3 regions of the Gottfriedia sp. NPDC057991 genome follow, and region 3 is predicted to be linked to each of the others. Evidence: riboswitches for the same ligand, from Rfam matches in the RefSeq annotation. Region 3 holds a riboswitch; each other region holds the start of a gene.

Region 1 (8,384 bases), on a different contig from region 3:
GGAGTACAACCTTTTTCTCTAATAAGATATCCGTTATCTTTAATATTTTTACATTGAAATATTGGCTTAGAGCCTTCAATTGCTTCAATTACATCCCAAAAAGAAATTTCTTCTGGTGACTTGGCAAGTTTGAAGCCACCTTTAACTCCTGGAACGGAACTTACAATACCAGCTTTAGACAGCTTACTAAAAATCTTTGAAAGATATGTATCTGAAACACCTTGAAAGAAGGATAGTTCCTTTATTCCAATTGGAGAATCTTCAGGAGTGTCAATTAAATAAACAAGGCAGTGAAGTGCATACTCAACTCCAACGCTATACTGCATGAAAACACCTTCTTCATAAATGAGATTATTTTTAATTAATCTTAGAAATGTTTTATTTCTTTGTCAAACATTTACTTTTAGGAGCAATTCAATGTTAAAAGAAGTTTGACATAAACAGATAAACGACTTATTATAGATAATATGAATCGGCGATTACTTATGTCGCTAATTTTGATATTTCCAAAAACTACATTTAATTTAATTATTTTTAGAATTAACTTTTTTAGGGGGAATTAAAATGGAAAAACAAATTAATTATTCAAAATTAGCACCAGAAGCACTTAAAATAATGATGGAAATGGAAAAGTATATTAAATCAGCGGGTATTGATGATAAACTTCGTGAACTGATTAAAATTCGTGCTTCACAAATAAATGGTTGTGCATTTTGCCTTGACATGCATTCCTCTGAAGCGAGGGAAATAGGAGAAACTGAACAACGTTTATACTGTGTTAGTGCATGGAGAGATTGTGACTTTTACACAGATGCAGAAAAAGCAGCTTTAGAATTAACTGAGCATATTACACTGATTTCGAATAAAGGTGTACCTGAGGAACTATATAATCGTGTAAGTAAACACTTTAGCGAAAAAGAATATGTAAATCTTGTATTCACAATCAATCAAATTAACAGTTGGAATCGTATCTCTATTTCTATGGGAAATAGACCAGCTGAAAAATAATATCCTAATAAAATTAAAAAATAAAAAATGAGCCGAAGATTGGCTCATTTTTTTAATGAAATTTTTCAATTCTTATTAAAATTTTGTACTTTTATAACATCGCTTTTTATTAATTTATTTTTATTAGAATAAATTTTTATAGTGTAAAGATCATTATTATTTTTAATATAATTTTTTTGATCTATTGTTATATTTGAAGTAGCAATAGAACTAGAGAGATTAAAAAAGGCTCTTCCATTTATGGTTTCGTATACTTGATTATGATTTATTTCTTCAATATTGACTCCAAATATTGATTGGACTTTTTTAGGTAGTAGGATTTCTATTTGAGCATTTTCTATATCGTTTTTATAACGTTCTGGTACTGATAAGACTAAATAATATTCCACTCCATAAAGTAATTGATTATTCACAGAATCTTTGATCTCATAATCTCTTTTGGATAATGATTCAATTTTTGGTTCAATTTCTTTAGAAGACAGTGAATCATGCTTATCTAAATTTTTAGACGAGGTACCAGTATTAAATAAAAAAAAGGAAGTTAATAAAATTGCAGTAAATGAAAAAATCAGAGTGAATATCTTTATGGATCTCATTTTAATCCTCCATTTAATTCGATAAATAAATAGTGATTAGTATTCATGTTCAGTTTATTTAATGTTACTTTAATCCTATTCTATAAATGTTAATAATTTCCTTTTATTGAGTGAGGTTGTTTTTTAATACTGAAAATAAAAAGAGGCTGCCAAAAAGTCATAGATTCCGACTTTTTGGACAGCCCTTACATTTTAATTTATTAGATTATTTTAAAGGTCCACCAAGTTCAGCTAATTGAGCATCAAAGCCTTCAAACTTTTTGAAGTTTTCTTTGAATTTAGTTACTAATTCAAGAGCTTTTTGATCATAAGCTGATTTGTCTTCCCAAGTTGTTGAAGGAACTAATACGCTATCAGGTACACCAGGTACATGAGTTGGAATTGCTAAACCGAAAAACTCATCTTGTGTAGTTTCAATGTTGTTTAAATCACCTTCAAGTGCAGCGTGAACCATTGCTCTTGTGTAAGAAAGATTCATACGTTTACCTACGCCGTATTCTCCACCAGTCCAACCAGTGTTTACTAAGAATACATTTACATTATGCTTTTCAATTTTTTCACCAAGCATTTTTGCATATTCTACAGCTGGAAGCGGTAAGAATGGTGATCCGAAACATGTTGAGAATGTTACTTGTGGAGAAGTAACACCACGCTCAGTACCTGCTAATTTACTAGTAAATCCACTTAAGAAGTGATACATAGCTTGCTCTTTTGTTAATTTACTGATTGGAGGTAATACTCCAAATGCATCAGCAGTTAAAAAGATAATTGCATGTGGATGTCCAGCAACGCTTGGCTCAATGATATTTTGAATTGCTTGCATTGGGTATGCAGCACGAGTATTTTCTGTTAAAGTTGTATCATCATAGTCAGCTAAACGGCTATCAGATTTAACAACTACATTTTCTAAAACTGTACCAAATTTAATTGCAGAGAAAATTTGTGGCTCTTTTTCAAATGTTAAATTGATACATTTAGCGTAGCAACCGCCTTCAATATTGAATACGCCATTATCTGACCAGCCGTGCTCGTCATCACCGATTAGTTTACGGTCTGCATCTGCAGATAATGTAGTTTTACCAGTTCCTGAAAGTCCAAAGAATAATGCTACATCGCCTTCGCTACCAACGTTAGCAGAACAGTGCATTGGTAAAACATTATTTTGTGGTAATAGGAAATTCATGATTGAGAAAATAGATTTTTTCATTTCTCCAGCATATTCCGTACCACCAATTAAGATTATTTTCTTTTCAAATGATACAATAACAAATGCCTCTGAATTTGTTCCATCAACTACAGGGTCTGCTTTAAATGTCGGAGCAGAAACAATTGTAAACTCTGCTTCATGTGTTTGAAGCTCTTGCTCAGTTGGGCGAATAAATAATTGATGAGCAAATAAGTTGTGCCATGCAAATTCGTTAATTACTTGGATAGGTAAACGATACTCAGTATCAGCACCAGCAAATCCTTTAAATAAGAATAATTCGTTACGATCTTTTAAGTAGTTAAGTACTTTGCTATATAATTTTTCGAATACGTCAGCAGAGATTGGTTGATTTACTGAACCCCAATCGATTAAATTTTCAACAGATGCCTCTTGAACAATAAATTTATCTTTAGGTGAACGTCCAGTATATTTGCCTGTTGAAACGCTAACTGCTCCTGTTGACGTTAAAATTCCTTCTTGTCTTGTTAGGACTTTTTCAACTAACTCAGAAACGCTTAGTTGGTTATACATTTGATTACTAGTAAGTAATTCGTTTAATTCAAAGTTTACATCAACTGTCTTCATATACTAATACCATCCTTTAAATATATTTGTCTGCCATGTAGGTATCTCGATAAATAGTATAACACATTTATTTTAATAGTGTATACTATTAGTTGGCAAAATGTGTTATGAATTTGATTAAAAAATAAATTTGAGTAAAATTTACTTATTAAATGAAGTAAGTTATATAAATGTAAATATAATATTTAGTAATTTCCCATTAAATAGAAATGAATGTAGAGATAAAGTTATTGTAGAATTATGTCTAAGTTATGATGAAAATTGTTGACAAGAAAGTGAAATTTTAATATGATACTTTTCATACGGATACTCTCTTATCCCGAGTAGGTGGAGGGATACAGGCCCTACGAAGCCCAGCAACCTCACTTTTAGTGAAAGGTGCTGAACCTGATGCAAGACTTTTTTTTATGTCTTGGACGATAAGAGCGAAAGGCAAATACCAAGAATCCTTTCCTCAGGTAATATTTGATAAGAGGAAGGCTTTTTTTTTGCTCAAAACTTAAGTACAGTGGCAATTTCGTAATTTACACTGAGTTATCTTTATCTTAAATGGGAAACATAGGAATAGGAACAAACTTTTTATTCTTATGTTGAGAAAAAAGAGATCCGTCAATTCAATTTAGGAGGGGACTCAATGTCACAACGTCGTTTATTTACTTCAGAATCAGTTACAGAAGGACATCCAGATAAAATCTGTGACCAAATCTCAGATTCAATTCTTGATGCAATTTTAGCAAATGATCCGAATGCTCGTGTAGCAGCGGAAACTTCAGTTACAACAGGTTTAGTACTTGTTGCAGGTGAAATTACAACTTCTACTTATGTAGATATCCCAAAAATCGTTCGCGAAACAATCCGTGAAATCGGTTATGACCGTGCAAAATACGGATTTGATGCAGATACATGTGCAGTTTTAACTTCTATTGATGAGCAATCAGCAGATATCGCTTTAGGTGTAGACCAAGCATTAGAAGCTCGTGAAGGTAGCATGTCAGATGAAGAAATTGAAGCAATCGGTGCAGGAGACCAAGGTTTAATGTTCGGTTTCGCTGTTAATGAAACACCTGAATTAATGCCACTTCCAATTTCATTATCTCACAAAATTGCTCGCCGTTTAACTGAAGTTAGAAAAAATGAAACAGTTTCTTACTTACGTCCAGACGGTAAAACTCAAGTTACAGTTGAGTATGATGAAAACAACAAACCAGTTCGTATTGATGCAATTGTTGTATCAACACAACATGGTCCAGAAGCTACTCAAGCTCAAATTGAAAATGATATTAAAGAACTTGTAATCAAACCAGTTGTACCTGCTGAGTTAATTGATGAAAACACAAAATTCTTTATCAACCCAACAGGTCGTTTCGTAATCGGTGGACCTCAAGGGGATGCTGGTTTAACAGGTCGTAAAATTATTGTTGATACTTACGGTGGATATGCTCGTCACGGTGGTGGCGCATTCTCTGGTAAAGATGCAACTAAAGTTGACCGTTCTGCTGCTTACGCTGCACGTTACGTTGCGAAAAACATCGTAGCTGCTGGCTTAGCTGATAAAGCTGAAGTTCAATTAGCATATGCAATTGGTGTAGCTAAACCAGTTTCTATCGCTATTGATACTTTTGGTACAGGTAAAGTTTCAGAAGAAAAATTAGTTGAAGTAATTCGCAATAACTTCGACCTACGTCCAGCTGGAATTATTAAAATGCTTGACCTACGTCGCCCGATTTACAAACAAACTGCTGCTTATGGTCACTTTGGCCGTACAGATATCGATCTTCCTTGGGAGCGTACTGATAAAGCAGAAGTTTTAAAAACTGAAGCAGGTCTATAATAAAATGATTAAGGCTGAATATGGCATATGCTATATTCAGTCTTTTTTGTTTAGCTAGAATTACATTACATCTGTTTTATTCTACATATAGGTATACTTAAAAATCATTTTTCATAGGTTTAAATGACTAAATTAAAGTTTGTAATGGAGGAACCTATGAAAGCGATTATATGTACAAAATATGGTCCACCAGAAGTTCTTCAAATAACAGAAGTTGAAAAACCAAAAATAAAAGATGATGAAGTATTAATTAAAATCCATGCAACAACTGTAACCGCAGGAGATGTAAAACTTCGAAGCTCCGATTTTCCTTATATGTACTGGCTGCCTTCCCGCCTTATGTTTGGCCTGACTAAGCCGAAAAATAAAATAACGGGTTGTGAGCTTGCAGGAGAAATAGTCACAGTTGGCAAAAACGTAAGAAATTTTAAAACAGGTGATCAAGTTTTTGGATATAGTGGTTTTACTTTTGGGGCTAATGCTGAATATATCTCTTTACATGAAGAAGGTGTTCTAGCTAAAAAGCCAATAAATATGTCATTTGAGCAAGCTGCAGCAGTACCTGTTGGGGCGCTTACTGCACTACATTTTCTAAGGAAAAGTATTATTCAAAATGGACAAAAAGTACTTATTTATGGTGCTTCAGGAAGTGTTGGAACCTATGCAATTCAGCTAGCTAAATATTTTGGTACAGAAGTTACCGCATTATGTAGTACATCTAATTTAGAATTGGTGAGATCTCTAGGAGCAAATGAAGTTATAGATTATACAAATGAAGATCTTGCTAAGGGTAAGAAAACTTATGACATTATTTTTGATACGGTAGGAAAAAGCACCTTTTCAAATTGTAAAAGATTGCTTAACAAAGATGGCGTCTATTTATTAAGTGCTGTATGGAAGCTTTCAGTTTATTTTCAAGCAATATGGTGTAATTTGATTAGTAATAAAAAAGCTATATTTGGTGTAGCAAATATGAACAATGAAGACTTAAATTATATAAAAGCACTTATTGAAGCGGATAAGTTAAAAGCTGTTATTGATCGACATTACCCGCTTGATCAAATTGTTGAAGCGCATCGTTACGTAGAAAAAGGGCATAAGAAGGGGAATGTCGTAATTAACATTCGAGGGATATCAGACTGTTGACAAACGCTCGCTTTCTTCGTTAAAATTGCCTGCTTGTACCATGCTCACTACCATATTGGGTAACTCTGCGCCTCGAAAGAAAAGTGCAACTTTTTAACTTTATCTACAAAGAAATCCCTCAAAATGACCTTTTGAGGGATTTCTTTTATAGATTTTCATTTTGCTGTCGGATTTCTTCTCCAGCAAACATTATATTAGCTGTTTCAATTTTACGGTGCTCATCCACGGAATGCCCTGGATCGAGATTATTAAGGTCAGCTTGTATTTTCATTTGCTCTTCGTTTATGATGGGTTTATTTTTTTTGCTCAATTATATTGCCTCCATATAAATAGTAGAAAGTCGATGAAACTCCGTTGTTTTAGTCTTAACGAATTGACTAACTTCATTCAAATTTATAGAAGTAATTGATTTACTCGCTTAATTCATTTATTAATTTTTGAAAGATTAGATAAGCAGGCTTAATAGTATAATCATCCTTCATAATTCCAAATTGATGAAATAGGTCGTCTTTGGAACTATCAGCATCCCTTAAACCAAAAAATTCATAATGAGTAATATTTAGTTCCTGACGCAATGAATAGACTGTTCGAATAATTTTCTCAAGTACGATTGATTGTTGCTCATATGACCTTTCAATTTGTATAAACGGATTTTTCCCGGTTGGCCACCCATTCTCTGTAATGTGGATTGGAAGAGTGAAAGGGAAACCATTATTTTTCAATGTTTTTCGAAATTTGCGTAGTATGTTTTCTACTGAAACAGCAACTTCTTCAATTTTTAATGGTTCCTCAAATACATCCACATAAAAATTATGGCCTACATAATCAATTGAATGAATTAATTCGTCCCCACCAATTTTCATTAGATTTTCCCAAAAATGTGGAATGGTCTTATCTCCCTCAGGAACCGAGCCAAATCCAATTTTAATAGGTAAATTGCTTTTTTCTATTTCTTCTTTTACAGTTAGAACGCCTTGTACAAGCGCTTCTAATACATAAGGTTTAGATCCATCCATAAACGATAAATTAGGCTCATTCGTGATTTGAATGGAATCAAGGAAGATGCCAAATTCTTTAATTACTTTACGAACAAAATTCAACCAATAATCCAGTGACAGGCTTGGATCCATAAGGCAGCCTATTGTTAAATCACCTAATAAATCTGCGTTTTTATATCGATTTAGAGCGTTAAATACTTTTTCTTCTGTTTCTGGTCCCATATAGACAGCATACATTCTTGGTAAAAGCTGATTAGCATTACCCTTTAGCTCTTTAAGAGCGGATGATATTTTTTCATAATTATCATCGGGACCTGTAGCTAATCCTATTGGTGTACCAGCTACGCTAAGTGGATAGATACCAAAAGTTAATCCAGTTGAATTCATCTACATCACCCCTTTAGTTAAATAGTAAATAGATATTTACTTATTAAATTGGTTTTATTTATTTAAATATGATAATATCGAATTATATCTCGGATAAATAATAAACTTTTATTTACTATATGTCAATTTTTAAATTTTTCCTAGAAAGGTTTGTAATAAAATGAATTCAAATCCAAATCAAATTGCAGAGAAGTTTATTCAACTACTTCCTCTAGTTTTTAATAAGTTTAACAAGCCGGGCTCAAAAAATTCTTTAAAGAATAAGCAGTCCGAGTTAACGCATTTACAAAGTCATATACTAGAAGAATTGTTTCAAACAGCAGATGGAATCTCAATTACAGAGCTAGCTCAAAATATAAGCATTTCTAAACAGCAAATGACTCCATTAATTATGAAATTAGAAGAAAAAGAATATGTATCTAAGATTCAGGATCTGAATGATAAACGAAGTGTAAAAATTATACTGACTGAAAAAGGAAAAAAAGTTGTCACAAAACGATGGGAAGATTTTTATCATATTTTTTGTGAACGGATTGGACAACTTGATGAGGAGGACTTGCTTGATTTAGATTATTCAATGCACAAGATCATAAGAATACTTGGCAAATTAGAATAGAGAGTATATC
Region 2 (8,384 bases), on a different contig from region 3:
AATGATGAAATTGTCTTAAAAGATATTAATTTATATATTCCAAGCGGTAGTAAAGTAGCCATTATGGGAACGACAGGTGCTGGGAAATCTTCAATTCTTCATCTAATTGGTCGCTCATACGATGTGGCTGAAGGAGAAGTTCTAGTAGATGGCGTTAATGTTAAAGATTTTAATCTAACATCTTTACGTCAAAATATGTCTCTAGTTTCTCAGGATACATTCCTTTTCTCAGATACGATTGAAAATAATATTAAACTAGGAAACCAAGATGCTACTATGGATGAAATCCGTGAGGCTTGCCGTATTGCATGTTGTCTAGACTTTATTGAAGAGCTAGAAGAAGGATTCAACACGGAAATTGGTGAACGAGGAATTGGTTTATCTGGTGGCCAAAAACAACGTATATCAATTGCCCGCGCATTACTAAGAAATGCTCCAATCCTAATTTTAGATGATGCAACTTCTGCATTAGATATGGAAACGGAGTATGAATTATTACACAATTTAAATAAACGTTTCTCACATAGTACAACATTTATAATTGCACACCGTATTTCAGCAGTGAAAAATGCCGATGTCATTCTATTTGTTGAAAATGGAGAAATAGTTGAAAAAGGAAATCATAAACAATTACTTGATAAAAAGGGTAGATACTTTGAAGTCTACGAAGAACAGTTCAAAGATTTTGAAACAGTAGAAAGCGGGGTGGTCTAATGGCACAAAATACGATAAATCGTGATGAAGACCAACTAAATCGGAGTAAAACCGAGCTTATTCTTAGGCTTGGGACTTATTTAAAACCTTATAAATTAAAAACATTTACCGTTATTTGTTTAATGTTATTTGTAATGGTAATTGGGATATTAAATCCTTATTTACTAAAGGTAGCGATTGATACAAATATTAAAAATCATGACGTAAAAGGACTAATCGTAATTGGTGTTGTATTATTAGCATTAAACTCCGTAGCCATGATTGCTTCAAAAACACGTTGGACGATGATTAGCTCCGTTACGAATAATATTTTAGTAAATATTCGTCATGAGCTTTACACACATATTCAAAAACTATCATTTACGTTTTTTGATAATCGACCAGTAGGAAAAATTTTGGCTCGAGTAATGGGGGATATTAGTGCCCTCCAAAATTTATTTAACCAAAGTATTCAAACATTAATCCCGGAATTACTAAGTTTAGTTTGCGTTACGATCGTAATGTTTATCTTAAATGTTAAACTCGCTATCGCATCTGTATCTATTCTTCCATTTTTGGCAGCTGCAATGTTTTATATTGAAACACGTGCACGTAAAAGATGGGATGATTACCGAAAGAAACGTTCAAATTTAATTGCGTTTATACATGAAGATTTTTCAGGTATAAAAGTAGTTCAATCCTTTGCAAAAGAAAAGGATAAAGAAAAAGACTTCAAAGAAAAGGTTTCTGAATTAATGGGTTCATTCATGAAAGCAGTAAAAATGAATGACTTCTTTTGGCCATTAGTTGAGCTTTCATGGGGTGTTGGTACTGTAATTGTATTTTATGTTGGTTATAAGCTTGTAACTAGTCAAGAAATTGAAGTTGGAACATTAATCGCATTTTCAATGTATATTGGCATGTTCTGGCGTCCAATTATGAACTTATCAAACTTCTATAATACATTAATATCAAACTTCTCGGCAGCTGATCGTATTTTTGACATTATGGATATTGATCCAGAAATTATTAGCGAAGAAAATGCACCTCCAATCGAACGAATTAATGGTGAAGTTCAATTTAGAAATGTGACTTTTGGTTATGATGAAAACTCTACAGTATTAAAAAATGTTAATTTCACAATAAATCCTGGTGAAAAAATTGCATTGGTAGGCGTAACAGGAGCAGGGAAAACAACGATTGTTTCACTTTTAAGCCGATTCTATGATCCTTTAAAAGGTGAAATTTTAGTTGATGGAAACGATATTAAAAAAGTAGATTTAGAATCCTTTAGAAGTCAAATGGGAATTATGCTACAAGATACATTCCTATTCTCAACATCGATTATGGAAAATATTCGATACGGTAAATTAAATGCTACAGATGAAGAAGTAATTGCTGCAGCTAAAGCAGTCCATGCTCACGACTTTATCATTAAAATGGAAAATGGGTATGATACGGATGTAAATGAGAGGGGCTCAAGACTTTCATTAGGTCAAAGACAATTAATCTCGTTTGCTCGTGCTCTACTAGCTGATCCTAGAATTTTGATATTAGATGAAGCTACTTCAAATATCGATACACATACAGAGAAGCTTGTCCAAAATGGTATAGAAAAGCTATTAGAAGGACGTACTTCATTTGTCATTGCCCACCGATTATCTACAATTCGTGACTGCGACAAAATTATGGTAATCGGAAACGGAAATGTCGAGGAAAGCGGTACACATGAAGAGTTATTAGCATTAAAAGGACATTATTATAAGTTATACATGGCGCAATATAGCTTCATTAATGATGGAGCATAATTGATCTGTGTTGTTTAGATTGTGGCTGTCTCAAAAGTCAGGTTAACTGACTAATGGGCAGCCCTTTTTTATTGTAAAATGTATAAGTGCTAAAGATGGGGGTATTTCAACGGCGTTTTTTCATTTGTGGTCGATCTAATTGATCTTTATTAGATATTTTTGCAGGCTCTTATCAAGTTTTTATTCGATACAAGACATATTACAAGTTTTCTATTTGAAATAATCTGCTTGTGGATGTTTTTAGGTCATAATACCTTAACTGGTATGGGTACTTTTTAATTTTAATTGCGATTATTAATGTTTTAATTGCAGTTTTATCAAGTTTAATTGCGATTCTCAAATTTTAATTGCAGTTTTGCCAATTTTAATTGTGATTCTCAGATTTTATTTGCAGTCCACTGTTTAATTGCGATTTTCTAAGACTTATTTGCACCTCCGAGAGGACAACCATTTTTATGCCAAAAATTTAAATTTAGAACTTTGGAAATGAATTATTACGAATTCTTAATATAAGAATTAATTCTATGAATCTTGAAAAGTCAACTTAATATAAGTAGATAAAATATCTTTATTTTCTATTTTTTTCTAATGTTAAAATAATAGTGAATTAATATTTTTGTGAAAATGGAGGTCAAGTATGAAACTTAATTTTGAAATTAATTTGGATGATTATATTGAATTTAATTTACATCATTTAAAACACTCAAAAACTGTTCAAAAGTCGTTAATTAATCAACGAATTGCTGTGAGTTTAATCTATTTAGTAATACCATTTTTAATTTCCTTTCTTTTCAAACAACCGCTTTTTGGTTATTTACTTGCCTTTTCGTTAGCAGCCATTGTTTGGTTCATTTATTTTCCAAAGTATTTCTACCGTTCATCAAAAAACAAAATGATTAAGCATTTAACTGAAAAGAACGATCAATCTTTATTCGGTGAACATTCTCTAAAGGTAGATGAGAATGGAATCAAAGAAATTACACAATCAAGTGTTCATGAAATAAAGTGGGATGATATCGTTCAAATAAAAGGCACGAAGAATTACTTTTATATTTACTTTACAAGTATGCAAGCCATTGTCGTACCACTAGAAGCAATAAAAGATGACATGGAGAGATTATTACAATTTTACAGAAAATATAATATTCAAGTTTTATATTGCTAGTTGAATATTGCATTCTGATCGCTAAAAGTTCAAGTTATTTTTACTTGAGCTTTTTTATTGTTACTTCTCATTCTTAATCAAGAAAGAAGAATTATGATAAAATGTAAAAAAGGGAGGGTACTCACTTGGAGAATTGTGTAAAGGTTTCAGTTCGAACGCTAGTTGAGTATGCTCATACAGCGGGTAGTATCAATGTAACATATAAAAGTTCGGTTCCATTAATTGAAGGAACAAAGGCACACCAAAAAATCCAAAGAGAATATGGTGAACAGGATGTAAAAGAACGACCTATATCCGGCACCATAACATTGGATCAATTGGTGTTTCAAATAGAAGGCCGTTGTGATGGATTATTGATTAATGATAATCAATATATAATAGAAGAAATTAAATCAACATTGAAGGATTTAAATGAAATAAATGAAAATTCATATCCTGTTCATTGGGCTCAAGCAAAAGTTTATGGATATTTTATTTGTGAAGAATTACAGCTTGAAAAGATTACACTTAGACTTACATATATGAATATTTTAACTGAGCAAAAAATAAGCTTCGATCTTTTGTTTACAAAGGATGAATTAACAAATTACTTATACAAAATGCTGGAAATTTATTATCCTTTTGCTAAATGGAAATACGATCATATTGAGTTAAGGAATCAGACAATAAACGAATTGAATTTTCCCTTTCCTTCTTTCAGAAAAGGTCAAAGAAAGTTAGCGGGTGCGGTATATCAAACGATTCAAGAAGGTAATAATTTATTTGCGGTAGCACCAACCGGAATTGGAAAAACGGTTTCAACTATTTTTCCAACGGTTAAAAGTATTGGTGAAAATAGTATAAATCGAATGTTTTACTTAACTTCTAAGACGATTACTAGGACTGTTGCTGAAGAAGCATTTAAGCGAATGACAGATCAAGGACTTTGTATAAAGTGTACGACGATTACAGCTAAAGATAAAATCTGTTTTAAAGAAGAGACGATGTGTCAAAAGGACTATTGTGAATTTGCCAATGGTTATTATGACCGGATAAATGATGCTGTTCTTGATATTCTTTCATCGGAAAAAGCGCTAACCAGGGAGAAAATAGAAGAATATGCACGCAAACATACGGTATGTCCATTTGAATACTCATTAGATTTATTAAATTCTTCAGATGCGATTATTTGCGATGTAAATTATATTTTCGATCCTAGGGTTTCGTTAAAACGATTATTTGATGAACATAAACGAAGTTCAGTTTTATTAATTGATGAAGCTCATAATCTTGTTGATCGTGCAAGAGAAATGTATTCTGCGAGTCTATTCAAATCTAAATTTTTAGAGTTGAAGAATAGGTATAAAAATTTAAAAGATGAACTTTATGCCATAATAAATGAAATAAATAAGCGATTTATTGAATTGAGAAAAAAATGGAAGGACGTAGTAACCCCAGTTTCAAAGGAAATAGATGAGGATTTACTAGAACTTCTACATACATTTAATGAAATCGTAGAAATAAAATTACAGGAAATGGAAGAGGACGAAAATAAACAACTTCTACTTGAAACATATTTTGAGTCACTCAACTTCGTCAAAATCGCGGAGTTTTTTGATGAAAATTATGTATGCTACTATGAACTATATAAAAGTGAAGTTCATTTAAAGTTATTTTGCCTTGATCCTTCTAAAGTAATAAATGACGTCATAAAAAGATTTCGCTCTACAATTTATTTTTCAGCTACTTTAACGCCAATACAATTTTTTCAAGATATGCTTGGTGATCAAAGTCGCGATTATACAATTTCAATCGATTCTCCTTTTCATAGAGAACAACTGGAAGTAACAATTGATCCGCTATCAACTCGATATCAAGATCGTGAAAGAAATTTAGAAAGATTAATTGATTCCGTGTATAAAGAAATTACGAAAAGAAAAGGTAATTATTTAGTTTTTTATCCGTCATATCAATATTTAATTCAAAGTGTTGATTTATTTAAAGAGAAATACCCTAACATAAAAACAATCGTTCAAGAAAATGGTATGACTGAAATTGAACGAGAGGAGTTCCTTTTACAGTTTGATAGTCTAAATGAGGAAACGTTAGTTGGCTTTGCTGTATTAGGTGGCATATTCTCTGAAGGAATCGATTTAAAGGGTGATCGATTAAACGGTGTCGTAGTAGTTGGTGTAGGATTGCCACAGATTTGTTTAGAAAGAAATATTTTAAAGGAGCATTTTAATTCGGTTGGAAAAAATGGGTATTATTATGCATATGTCTTTCCAGGTATGAATAAAGTAATGCAAGCGGGTGGAAGAGTTATCCGATCTGAATCAGATGAAGGGACTTTATTACTAATTGATGATCGATATAAGAGTTCACTTTATCGAAGTTTAGTACCTGAAGAATGGAAGTAAGAGTTAATAATTAAATAATTCAAAAAAAACGATTGATAATAATCAGAGTTTTTAATATACTTACAATATAATTAAATAATCTTATCAAGAGCGGTGGAGGGACTGGCCCGACGAAACCCGGCAACTCTAGTAAATACTAGAAAGTGCTAAATCCTGCAGGTGAAAAACCTGGAAGATAAGAGCGATATGTTTATTTTACAGACATAACCACTTCTTATTTTTTAGGAAGTGGTTTTTTTATTTGACTAAAATGGGGGATTTATAATGACTAACACAAAAGAGGCTTTAAACACGAATAAAAAATCGATTGAAACGGTAGCTGTGCATGGTAGCAAAGGATATGATCCATTAACTGGTGCAATTAGTTATCCAATTTATCAATCTGCTACATTTAAACATGCAGGACTTCATCAATCGACTGGATATGATTATGCAAGATTACAAAATCCAACTCGAGAAGAAGTCGAAAATACTGTTGCAAAATTAGAAAGTGCAAATTATGGTGTTGCATTCGCAACAGGAAATGCAGCCGTTACTGCAGTATTAAGCTTATTTAAAAAGGGTGATCATCTAATTGTTTCAGATGATTTATACGGGGGTACATATCGCTTATTCGAAGAAATTTATTCGCCATATGGACTTGAGCATAATTTTGTTGATACGACTGAAATTGAAAATATTCTTGATGCACTTAAACCGAACACAAAAGGAATTTTTATTGAAACACCTTCAAATCCAATGATGAAAGTAACTGATTTAAAAAGAGTAGTAGAGATTGCAAAAAAACGAGATATTATTGTAATTGTCGATAATACATTTTTAACTCCTTATTTCTTTAGACCAATTGAATTAGGGGCAGATGTTGTTGTTCATAGTGGAACAAAGTATTTAGGTGGTCATAATGATACACTAGCTGGCTTCGTCGTAACGAATTCAGAAAATACGAATGAACGAATTCGCTATTATCAAAAATCAACAGGTGCAACATTAGCTCCATTTGACTCTTGGTTAATCTTAAGAGGTATTAAAACATTGCATTTACGCATGGAATACAGTCAAAAAAATGCGATTGTACTTGCGAAGTTTTTAGAAAATCATCCAAATGTTACTGAAGTATATTATGTAGGATTACCAACGCATAAGGGATATTCAATTATTAAAGAACAGGCAACTGGATTTGGTGCAATGATTTCATTTAAAGTGAAGGATTTAAGTTTAGTTGAACAAGTTTTAGGAAGTGTAAAAGTCATTACATTCGCAGAAAGCTTAGGTGGTGTTGAATCATTAATTACGTATCCACATACGCAAACTCATTCAGAAATGCCAGAGGAATTTAAACGAAAGCTTGGTCTAGATGACCATACACTACGATTATCAGTTGGAATTGAACATATTGATGATTTATTAAATGACTTAGAAAATGCATTGGGGTGATGAGCATGCAATTTGGAACGAAACTAATTCATAACGGAAATGAAATTGATCAGGTGACAGGTGCATTGAGTATACCAATTTATCAGACATCAACATTTCATCAATTTGATATAGAGAATTTTGGTAAGTACGACTATGCGAGAAGTGGAAATCCAACAAGAGAAGCGTTAGAAAATACAATTGCAAAATTAGAAAATGGTGTACGTGGCTTTGCGTTTTCATCAGGAATGGCTGCAATCTCTTCTGTATTATCTTTGTTCTCAGCTGGAGATCATATTGTCATTTGTGAAGATGTTTATGGAGGGACATTTAGAATAGCGACAAAAGTATTAAATCGTTTCGGAATCGATTTTACCTTTGTAGACGCTTCTAATTTACAAGAGATTGAAGCTGGAATAAAGCCAAATACAAAAGGACTTTATTTAGAAACACCTTCTAACCCTCTTTTGAAAATTACTGACTTAAGTAGTGCAATTAAAATTGCAAAAGAAAATGACATCCTTGTCATTGTAGATAATAGTTTTTTATCACCATATTTACAAAGACCATTAGACTTAGGAGCTGATATTGTCGTTCATAGTGCAACAAAGTTTATTGCAGGTCATAGCGATGTAATCGGAGGATTAGCGGTCGTAAATTCAGAAGAACTTGCAAGTGATTTATACACAATCCAAAATTCATTCGGAGCCATCTTAGGTCCACAGGACTGTTGGCTTACATTAAGAGGATTAAAGACCCTAAAAGTTCGTATGGATGCATATGAACAAACTGCATCAAAATTAGCAAACTGGCTTTTAGAACAAGAAGAAGTTGAGGATGTTTATTACCCAGGACTAAAAGGTCATCCTGGTCACGATGTTCATTTTGAGCAGGCTACTGGAGGAG
Region 3 (8,384 bases):
AGAAAGGATTGAATAACATGAAAGAAATTACTACGATTGAGCTTGAAAATGAATTAAAAACTGGAAAAGAAGTAAATATTATCGACGTTCGTGAAGTAGATGAAGTTGCAGCTGGAAAAATTCAAGAAGCTATTCATATTCCTCTTGGATTAATCGAATTTCGATTACACGAATTAGATAAATCAAAAGAATATATTATGGTTTGTCGTTCAGGTGCTAGAAGTGGTCGTGCAACGGAATTCCTTCAATCTCATGGCTTTAGCGCTAAAAATATGGTCGGCGGAATGCTTTCTTGGGAAGGAAACGTAGAATAATTTTTTTGATTAAATAAATACCCCGAGTGGTATTTTAAGTATGGAGGTTGTCAGATGGAACTGATTAAATCAAACGTGAAATTAGATGCAAAAGGATTAGCTTGTCCAATGCCGATTGTGAAGACTAGAAAAGCAATGAAGGAATTAGAAAGTGGGCAAGTAATCGAGGTTCAAGCGACTGATAAAGGATCTAAAGCAGACATTAAAGCTTGGGCAGAAAGCACGGGAAATCAATATTTAGGAACAATCGAAAATGGCGAAGTATTACTTCATTATTTAAGAAAATCTTCAGATGAAAATACAATTGAAAAAAGATTTGAAAACGTCATTTCGAACGATCAATTAAGTCAAAAGCTACAAAACGAAAATATAATCGTTTTAGATGTAAGAGAAGAAGCAGAATATGCATTTAATCATATACCAAATGCGGTATCAATCCCTTTAGGTGAATTGGAGAACCGTATGACAGAGTTAAATAAAGATAATGAAATATATATCGTTTGCAGAACAGGAAACCGTAGTGATCTTGCTGCTCAATTGCTAGTTTCGAGTGGTTTTACTAATGTGTTTAATGTAATTCCTGGAATGACCGAGTGGTCTGGGGAAACTGTAAGCATAAAAGGTTAATCTAATTTTTTTTGAATAAAAATATACTGTAGGGGGTATGTAAGATGGCAGTCACAGCAATGTCTGCAAAAGAGATTACAAAAAAAATATTTGATAAAGAAGAACTATTTATTTTAGACGTAAGAAATACTGATGATTATAAAGATTGGAAAATAGAAGGTTCAAATTTTGAACATTTAAATATACCTTATTTTGATTTACTTGATGGGGTTGAAGACATTTTAGATAAGATTCCTACAAGTACAGATGTTTTAGTTGTGTGTGCTAAAGAAGGATCATCCATCATGATTGCAGAGATGCTTTCAGACGAGGGACTAGACGTAGCTTACCTTAAAGGCGGTATGAAAGAGTGGAGTGAATATCTAGAACCAGTTAAAATTGCAAATTTGAAAAATGGTGGACAGCTGTATCAATTTGTCAGAATCGGTAAGGGATGCTTATCCTACATGGTTATCTCAAATAATGAGGCTGCTATTATTGATTCTACTCGAATGACGGATATCTACATTAATTTTGCAAAAACGAAGAACGTAAAAATCACAAATGTATTTGATACTCACCTTCATGCAGATCATATTTCTGGTGGAAGAAAAATTGCTGAGATTACGGGCGCAACATACTGGTTACCGCCAAAGGATGCTAAAGAGGTTACTTTTGAATATAGTCCATTAGAAGATGGGAATAAGGTAATGATTGGTGAAACAGCAATCAGTATTGAGGCTATTTATTCACCTGGACATACAATCGGCTCAACTTCATTTGTTATTGATGAAAAGTTTTTACTTTCTGGTGATATTTTATTTATCGATTCAATTGGAAGACCTGATCTTGCTGGAATGGCAGAGGATTGGGTAGGGGACTTACGCGAAACCCTTTATAAAAAATACCGAAATTTATCGCTTGAATTAGTCGTGCTTCCATCACACTTTATGGTGATTAGTGAATTGAACGAAGACGGTAGTGTTTATAAAAAACTCGGATATTTATTTGATCAGAATCATGGGTTGAACATTGAGAGTGAAAGTGAATTTAGAAAGTTAGTAACTGAGAACTTACCACCACAACCAAACTCATATCAAGAAATCCGTGAAGCAAATATGGGTAAAATTAACTTAAATGAAGAAAAACAGAGAGAAATGGAAATTGGTCCAAATCGCTGTGCAGTACGTTAATGAGACTTGGAGGGAAATAGAAATGGAAACTAAAAAATTATTAGATGCTAAAGGCTTAGCTTGTCCAATTCCAATTGTAAAAACAAGAAAAGCAATTGCAGAGATTGAAGCAGGAGAAGTTCTAGAAATTCATGTCACTGATAAAGGTGCTAAAAACGACCTTGCAGCTTGGGCTAAATCAGGTGGACACGAATTATTAAATTATACCGAAGAAGACAATGTTTTAAAATTTTGGATTAAAAAGGGATGAATTAATAGATTAAGTGGAAAAGGAGAGTTACATCTCCTTTCAGACTGCCCGCCAAACGCTCGCTTTCTTCGTTGCTTCGCCTGTCTGCGGTGCTCATTACCGTCTAGGGTAACTCCGCTCCTCACCAGGCTTCGCGCCTCGAAAGACAAGCGCTTGCAATCAGTCTGAAATTCAAGTTTATAGAACTGTGTATATACACTGAAAGGAGAGTTACATCTCCTTTTCTATTATAGGGGGACTTAAAATGGAGTGGACCTTAGTTTTAGTACTTTTCTTAGTTGGTTTTTTTGGGTCCTTTATTTCAGGAATGGTAGGGATTGGTGGAGCGATTATAAATTATCCAATGCTCTTATTTATTCCTCCATTATTAGGATTTGCTGCTTTTTCTCCACATCAAGTTTCAGGTATAAGTGCCGTCCAAGTAGTATTTGCTACTTTAGGTGGGGTATTAAGCTATCGTAAAAGCGGTTTTTTAAACAAAAAAGTAATATTAAGTATGGGAATAAGTGTACTAATAGGAAGTTTTCTTGGAGGATTTGGTTCAAATCTTCTTTCAGAACATGGAATTAATCTTGTTTACGGAATTTTAGCAATGATTGCAGTCGTTTTAATGTTTATTCCTAGAAAAAACGTCGAGATGTCATCAGATGGTCAAATTTCAATTAATGTATGGCTTGCTGCAGGTCTGGCATTTATCGTTGGAACTAGTGCAGGTATTGTTGGTGCAGGAGGAGCATTTCTGCTAGTACCAATCATGTTAACAATCTTAAAAATACCAACTCGTGTGACAATCGCTTCTTCACTTGCCATAACATTTATCTCTTCAATTGGCGTAACGATCGGAAAAATCTCTACTGGTCAAGTTGAAGTATTGCCTACAATTATTGTTGTAATTGCAAGCTTAATCGCTTCACCATTAGGTGCAAAAATAGGCAAAAAAACAAAAACGCAGGTTTTACGAGGGATTCTGGCAGTTTTAATTGGTTTTACTGCTTTGAAAATTTGGTTTACGATTATTAAATCATGGGTTAGTTGAATAAGGATTAACTGTAAAAAAACAGAAAAACTATTTTGGGAGTTTTTCTGTTTTTTTATTGGACTTTATTATGGTGCTACATGTACGGTGCTTTTTGTTGCAATATTCTTAAATAAAATTTGCTTATTTTGTACTAAATTAATTAAAATGGAACTAGTCGTTTTTTTAAATAGCCTTTACTATAAATTTAATTTGAAATGGAGAATGAATTAAATGTCAAATCAAAATGAAACGAACGCTTTACCGCCAAAAACATGTTCAATTGAACGCCTTGTTACACTTCAAGAGGATGTCGAAAAAGTATTGGCAGGACAAAAAACTGCTACTCGCCGCAACGGGAGATATGCAGATGTTGGGGAAGTGATGACCCTTCAAAATCGCCAGTATGTTGTTGAACGAGTTTATTCGCAAGCCTTAGGTGAATTGACTGATGAGGATGCTAAGCAGGAAGGCTATACGACAGTAGAAGAGTATAAGCAATCGATCCTGTCAATACACCCTGGAATGCCTTGGCTTCCAAAAATGAGGGTATGGGTTCATGAGTTCCGTCTCATCCAAGATTAATTTATATGCTGTATAGATTGCTTCTTTACATACATATTGCTAGTGTAATCTTATCAATCGGCCCTTTTTTTGTATTGATTCCGATCATTAAAAAGCTGCATACCTCGCAGTCCGCGATACAACAGAGCTATTTGGATGTATTCCGGTTTGCTGTCAGATTAGCAAAGCATGCTGGGCATGTACTGGTTGGATCAGGGGTCTTGTTGGTACTAGTGGGCCATTGGTCGTGGAAAACATCTTGGATTGTGATGACCATTCTTCTTTTGGTGAGTTCATTATTTTTTCTAGCTAGAGCCTTTTCACCGACCATTCGGAAATTCAGTGAACCAACCCATGACCGGAGAATGCTGATTCAGAAGCTTCGTCGATCTATTTGGATTTACATCGTTCTTTTGATGGTTATGCTATGGTTTATGGTAGTAAAGCCTGCATTATGGTAGGCATGATTCAATTAAGCAGACAAGTTCTCTTTTATCGAAGAAGCCTTGTCTGCTTTTTTTGGTCTTCTTTTAAATGAAATACTAATAAAAATTCAAAAAAAATAAGCATACCGACCTATTTCAAACGGTATATGAAATAGTTTTTTTGATTTGAATATGAAGGACATAAGACCCGATTCAAACAGTGCTCGTAAAAAAATGCTATTTTCAAACATAATTTTTTCTAAAAAATTTTTAAAAAATTCTTGACGTATTATAAAAAGAGAGATAACATGAACTCAATAATTTAAAAACTTAATAAATTCTATTACTTATCCAGAGAGGTGGAGGGACTGGCCCTACGATACCTCGGCAACGGGTTTGTTGTTTCGTAACAAATACCGTGCTAATTCCTGCAAATCGTTCAAGCGATTTGAAAGATAAGAAGTAAAGTGGCTTATATATTATAACCCCTCTTCTTATCTGTCCTATTGGATAAGAAGGGGGTTTTTTGATGTGTTGCCATAGGAGAAAAATGGGGGAAACATAAATATAAATCCTAGTTTTCAAATGTGTTTACTAAGTTATAGTATTTGTAATAACTTGCATTGGAGGAAGGAATTTGATTGAGATTAAAAATGTCTCCAAGGTTTATCCTGGAAGACCACCAATTAAAGCTTTAAATAATATTAATATGAAAATTGAGAAAGGTGAGATCTATGGAATCATTGGCTTTTCTGGAGCAGGAAAAAGTACATTAATTCGTTGTTTAAATAGACTTGAAGAGCCAACAGAAGGTTCAGTTCTGATCGATGGATTGAACCTAATGACATTAAAAGATGAAGAGTTACGTAAGACACGTAGAAAAATTGGTGTCGTATTCCAACACTTTAATCTACTTTCAGCCAAAACGGTATTTGATAATATCGCAATGCCGCTATACCTTGAAGGAAAGAAGAAACGGGATGTTCAGGAAAAGGTAATGGAATTAATTGAATTTGTTGGACTTACAGGGAAGCAAGATGTATTTCCGGGGCACTTATCGGGGGGACAAAAGCAAAGAGTGGGAATTGCAAGGGCACTCGTAACAGACCCAGATCTTTTGTTATGTGATGAAGCTACATCTGCATTAGACCCTGAAACAACAAAGAATGTATTAGAGCTTTTAAGGAAGGTAAATAAATCCTATAATCTTACAATTTTCCTTATTACCCATGAAATGAGTGTAATTCGTGATTTATGTGATAAAGTGGCCGTCATTGATAATGGTGAAATTGTCGAAGAAGGCAATGTTTACAACGTTTTTACGAATCCACAAAAAAGTATTACAAAGAATTTTGTTAACACTGTATTACAAAATGAGGTGCCGTCTAGGTTATCGAAAACATTATCAAAGGGGAAATATTATCAATTAGTCTTCCTAGGTGACAAGGCAGCCAATCCACTATTATCAGAGGTTCTTAAAAAATTTGATATACATTTAAACATTCTTTATGGATCGATTACAGAGCTACAAGAAAGACCTTATGGGAATTTGCTTGTGGCACTAGAAGGAACAAAAGAGGAAAGCGCAAAAGCTATTAAATTTATTTCGGAAAAGGGGATAGATGTAAGGGAGGTTGAGTTAAATGGAGCTTAATTGGGAATTCTTTTGGCCGCAGTTTTTGCAGGCAACTCAAGATACATTTCTAACTGTACTAGGGTCATTTATTTTTGGCACAATCATAGGATTGCCTTTAGGTATTATCCTAGTTGTAACAAGGCCAGGTCATATAATGGAAAACAAACCTTTATTTACGTTGCTAAATACCATTATAAATATTGTTCGATCTGTACCATTTATTATTTTACTAGTTGCCATTATACCGTTTACTAGATTATTGACGGGAACGTCCATTGGCGTAGTGGCAGCAATTGTTCCGCTTTCAATCTTTGTAGGACCTTATTTGGCAAGATTGATTGAGAATTCCATGCTAGAAGTGGATAAGGGAGTGCTGGAAACTGCCTATTCAATGGGAGCAACAAAGTTTCAAGTCATCGTGAAGTTTATTTTACCTGAAGCGATTCCATCGTTGATTCTATCATTTACAACTGCAACGATTGGATTGATTGGATCGACCGCGGCAGCTGGTGCCGTTGGTGCTGGGGGATTAGGTGACTTAGCTATTACATATGGTTATCAGCGCTTTGAAACATTGGTTATTGTCATTACAGTTGTATTACTAGTAGTTATTGTTCAACTCATACAAAGTTTAGGAAATACGTGGTCAAGATATGTAAGGAGGAAAAGAGGATGAAAAAGTTTTTTACTATTTTTGCAGCATTATTATTAACGGTTTCGGTATTATCAGCATGTGGTTCTAATGCATCATCAGGTAATGGAAAAGAGAGAACAGTTAAGATTGGTATTAACGGTGATGATTATGAACTTTGGAATATTGTACAAAAACAAGTGAAAAATGAAGGGATTAAATTGAAAATTATATCATTTTCAGATTATGTTCAGCCTAACACAGCACTAAATGACGGTAGCCTTGATTTAAATGCTTTTCAAACGATTACTTATATGAACCAATTTAAAGGCGATCATAATTTAGATATTTCAGCGATTGGCTCGACGGTGATTGCGCCAATGGGGATATACTCACATAAATTTAAAAAGCTAAGTGATATTCCAGATGGAGCAACGATTACGATACCAAATGATGTTACGAACGCTGGCCGTGCACTTAAACTATTACAATCTTCAAAGTTAATTAGTTTAGTAGATAATTTTGACCCTAAAGGAAGTATTGAACAAATTAAAGAAAATCCTAAGCATTTAAAAATCAAACCGATTGCTGCAGGGCAAACAGCTAGATCATTAGATGATGTGGCAGCAGCGATCATCAATAATGGATTCGCCGTTCAAGCGGGCTTAGACCCTTCAAAGGATCCACTTTATAAGGAAGATCCTAATGATAAAGCAGCTATGCCGTATATCAATGTTATTGCATCTCGTACGAAGAATAAAGATGACAAGGACTTTGCAAAGATTGTAAAGTCTTATCAATCAAAAGAAGTTCATGATTACATTATTAAACGTGACAAAGGCGCTACGGTTCCGGTAGTCATTTCGATTGATAAAATTAAAAGTCTATAAAGCTAGTTCATGCTTATTTAAAAGAATAGAAGGGAGATCGTTTAAATGACAGTTCAAATTGAAACACAAAGAGAACAAATTGTGAAAAGTATTGAGGAAGCGAAGGAAACCTATCTTGAAATTAGCCACCAAATTCATGAGAAACCTGAAATTGGCAATCAAGAATTTTTTGCATCAGAAACACATACTAAAATTCTAGAAGAAGCTGGTTTCGATGTAACACGTAATATTGCGGGACATGAAACAGGTTTTGTAGCAAGGAAAACGTCATCTAAGCAAGGCCCAACCATCGCTTTTTTAGCAGAATACGATGCGCTACCTGGTCTTGGTCATGCATGCGGACATAATATTATTGGGACAACAAGTGTAGCAGCAGGAATCGCTCTTGCTGAAGTCATCTCTGGGACTGGCGGAGAGGTTGTCATATTTGGAACACCTGCAGAAGAGGGTGGGCCAAACGGAAGTGCAAAGGGGAGTTTCGTAAAAAATGGTTTACTAGAAGGTGTTGATGTAGCTCTTATGCTCCACCCAAGTGGTAAAACAGGTTTGTCGAGTCCATCTTTGGCAGTCGATCCATTAGACTTCCATTTTTATGGAAGAGCAGCTCATGCTGCTGGGTCACCAGAACATGGAATTAATGCCTTAGATGCAGTAATCCAGTTATTCAATGGCATTAATGCCCTTCGTCAGCAGCTTTCTAGTGATGTTCGCATACACGGAATTATCACTCATGGAGGCGATGCACCAAATATTATTCCAGAGTATGCTTCAGCGAGATTTTTCATCCGCGCTAGTACTTGGAAGCGTACGGAGGAAGTATCTACTAAGATTCGTAATATTGCCGAAGGAGCAGCACTTGC

Evidence for each region. Region 3 has a riboswitch for S-adenosylmethionine ahead of ACFVR2_RS18465 (methionine ABC transporter ATP-binding protein). Riboswitches for the same ligand answer to the same signal wherever they lie in the genome.
Region 1: another riboswitch for S-adenosylmethionine. It lies ahead of metK (methionine adenosyltransferase); the one in region 3 lies ahead of ACFVR2_RS18465 (methionine ABC transporter ATP-binding protein).
Region 2: another riboswitch for S-adenosylmethionine. It lies ahead of ACFVR2_RS23550 (trans-sulfuration enzyme family protein); the one in region 3 lies ahead of ACFVR2_RS18465 (methionine ABC transporter ATP-binding protein).

The regions. Positions count from the first base shown of each region.
Region 1 is NZ_JBHVQN010000007.1:237,794-246,177, reverse strand. It holds gene ACFVR2_RS21950 (RrF2 family transcriptional regulator) at 1-326, opposite strand, end outside; gene ACFVR2_RS21945 (carboxymuconolactone decarboxylase family protein) at 565-1,008, shown strand; gene ACFVR2_RS21940 (hypothetical protein) at 1,074-1,604, opposite strand; gene pckA (phosphoenolpyruvate carboxykinase (ATP)) at 1,810-3,396, opposite strand; SAM riboswitch class I at 3,708-3,822, shown strand; gene metK (methionine adenosyltransferase) at 4,031-5,227, shown strand; gene ACFVR2_RS21925 (NAD(P)-dependent alcohol dehydrogenase) at 5,384-6,373, shown strand; gene ACFVR2_RS21920 (hypothetical protein) at 6,519-6,683, opposite strand; gene ACFVR2_RS21915 (hypothetical protein) at 6,784-7,758, opposite strand; gene ACFVR2_RS21910 (MarR family winged helix-turn-helix transcriptional regulator) at 7,919-8,374, shown strand.
Region 2 is NZ_JBHVQN010000009.1:73,885-82,268, forward strand. It holds gene ACFVR2_RS23530 (ABC transporter ATP-binding protein) at 1-714, shown strand, start outside; gene ACFVR2_RS23535 (ABC transporter ATP-binding protein) at 714-2,501, shown strand; gene ACFVR2_RS23540 (YcxB family protein) at 3,139-3,666, shown strand; gene ACFVR2_RS23545 (ATP-dependent DNA helicase) at 3,792-6,065, shown strand; SAM riboswitch class I at 6,144-6,247, shown strand; gene ACFVR2_RS23550 (trans-sulfuration enzyme family protein) at 6,330-7,499, shown strand; gene ACFVR2_RS23555 (trans-sulfuration enzyme family protein) at 7,505-8,384, shown strand, end outside.
Region 3 is NZ_JBHVQN010000005.1:409,165-417,548, reverse strand. It holds gene ACFVR2_RS18500 (rhodanese-like domain-containing protein) at 18-314, shown strand; gene ACFVR2_RS18495 (sulfurtransferase TusA family protein) at 369-941, shown strand; gene ACFVR2_RS18490 (MBL fold metallo-hydrolase) at 986-2,113, shown strand; gene ACFVR2_RS18485 (sulfurtransferase TusA family protein) at 2,136-2,363, shown strand; gene ACFVR2_RS18480 (sulfite exporter TauE/SafE family protein) at 2,608-3,399, shown strand; gene ACFVR2_RS18475 (ASCH domain-containing protein) at 3,613-3,963, shown strand; gene ACFVR2_RS18470 (hypothetical protein) at 3,969-4,403, shown strand; SAM riboswitch class I at 4,712-4,829, shown strand; gene ACFVR2_RS18465 (methionine ABC transporter ATP-binding protein) at 5,005-6,021, shown strand; gene ACFVR2_RS18460 (methionine ABC transporter permease) at 6,011-6,679, shown strand; gene ACFVR2_RS18455 (MetQ/NlpA family ABC transporter substrate-binding protein) at 6,676-7,524, shown strand; gene ACFVR2_RS18450 (M20 family metallopeptidase) at 7,570-8,384, shown strand, end outside.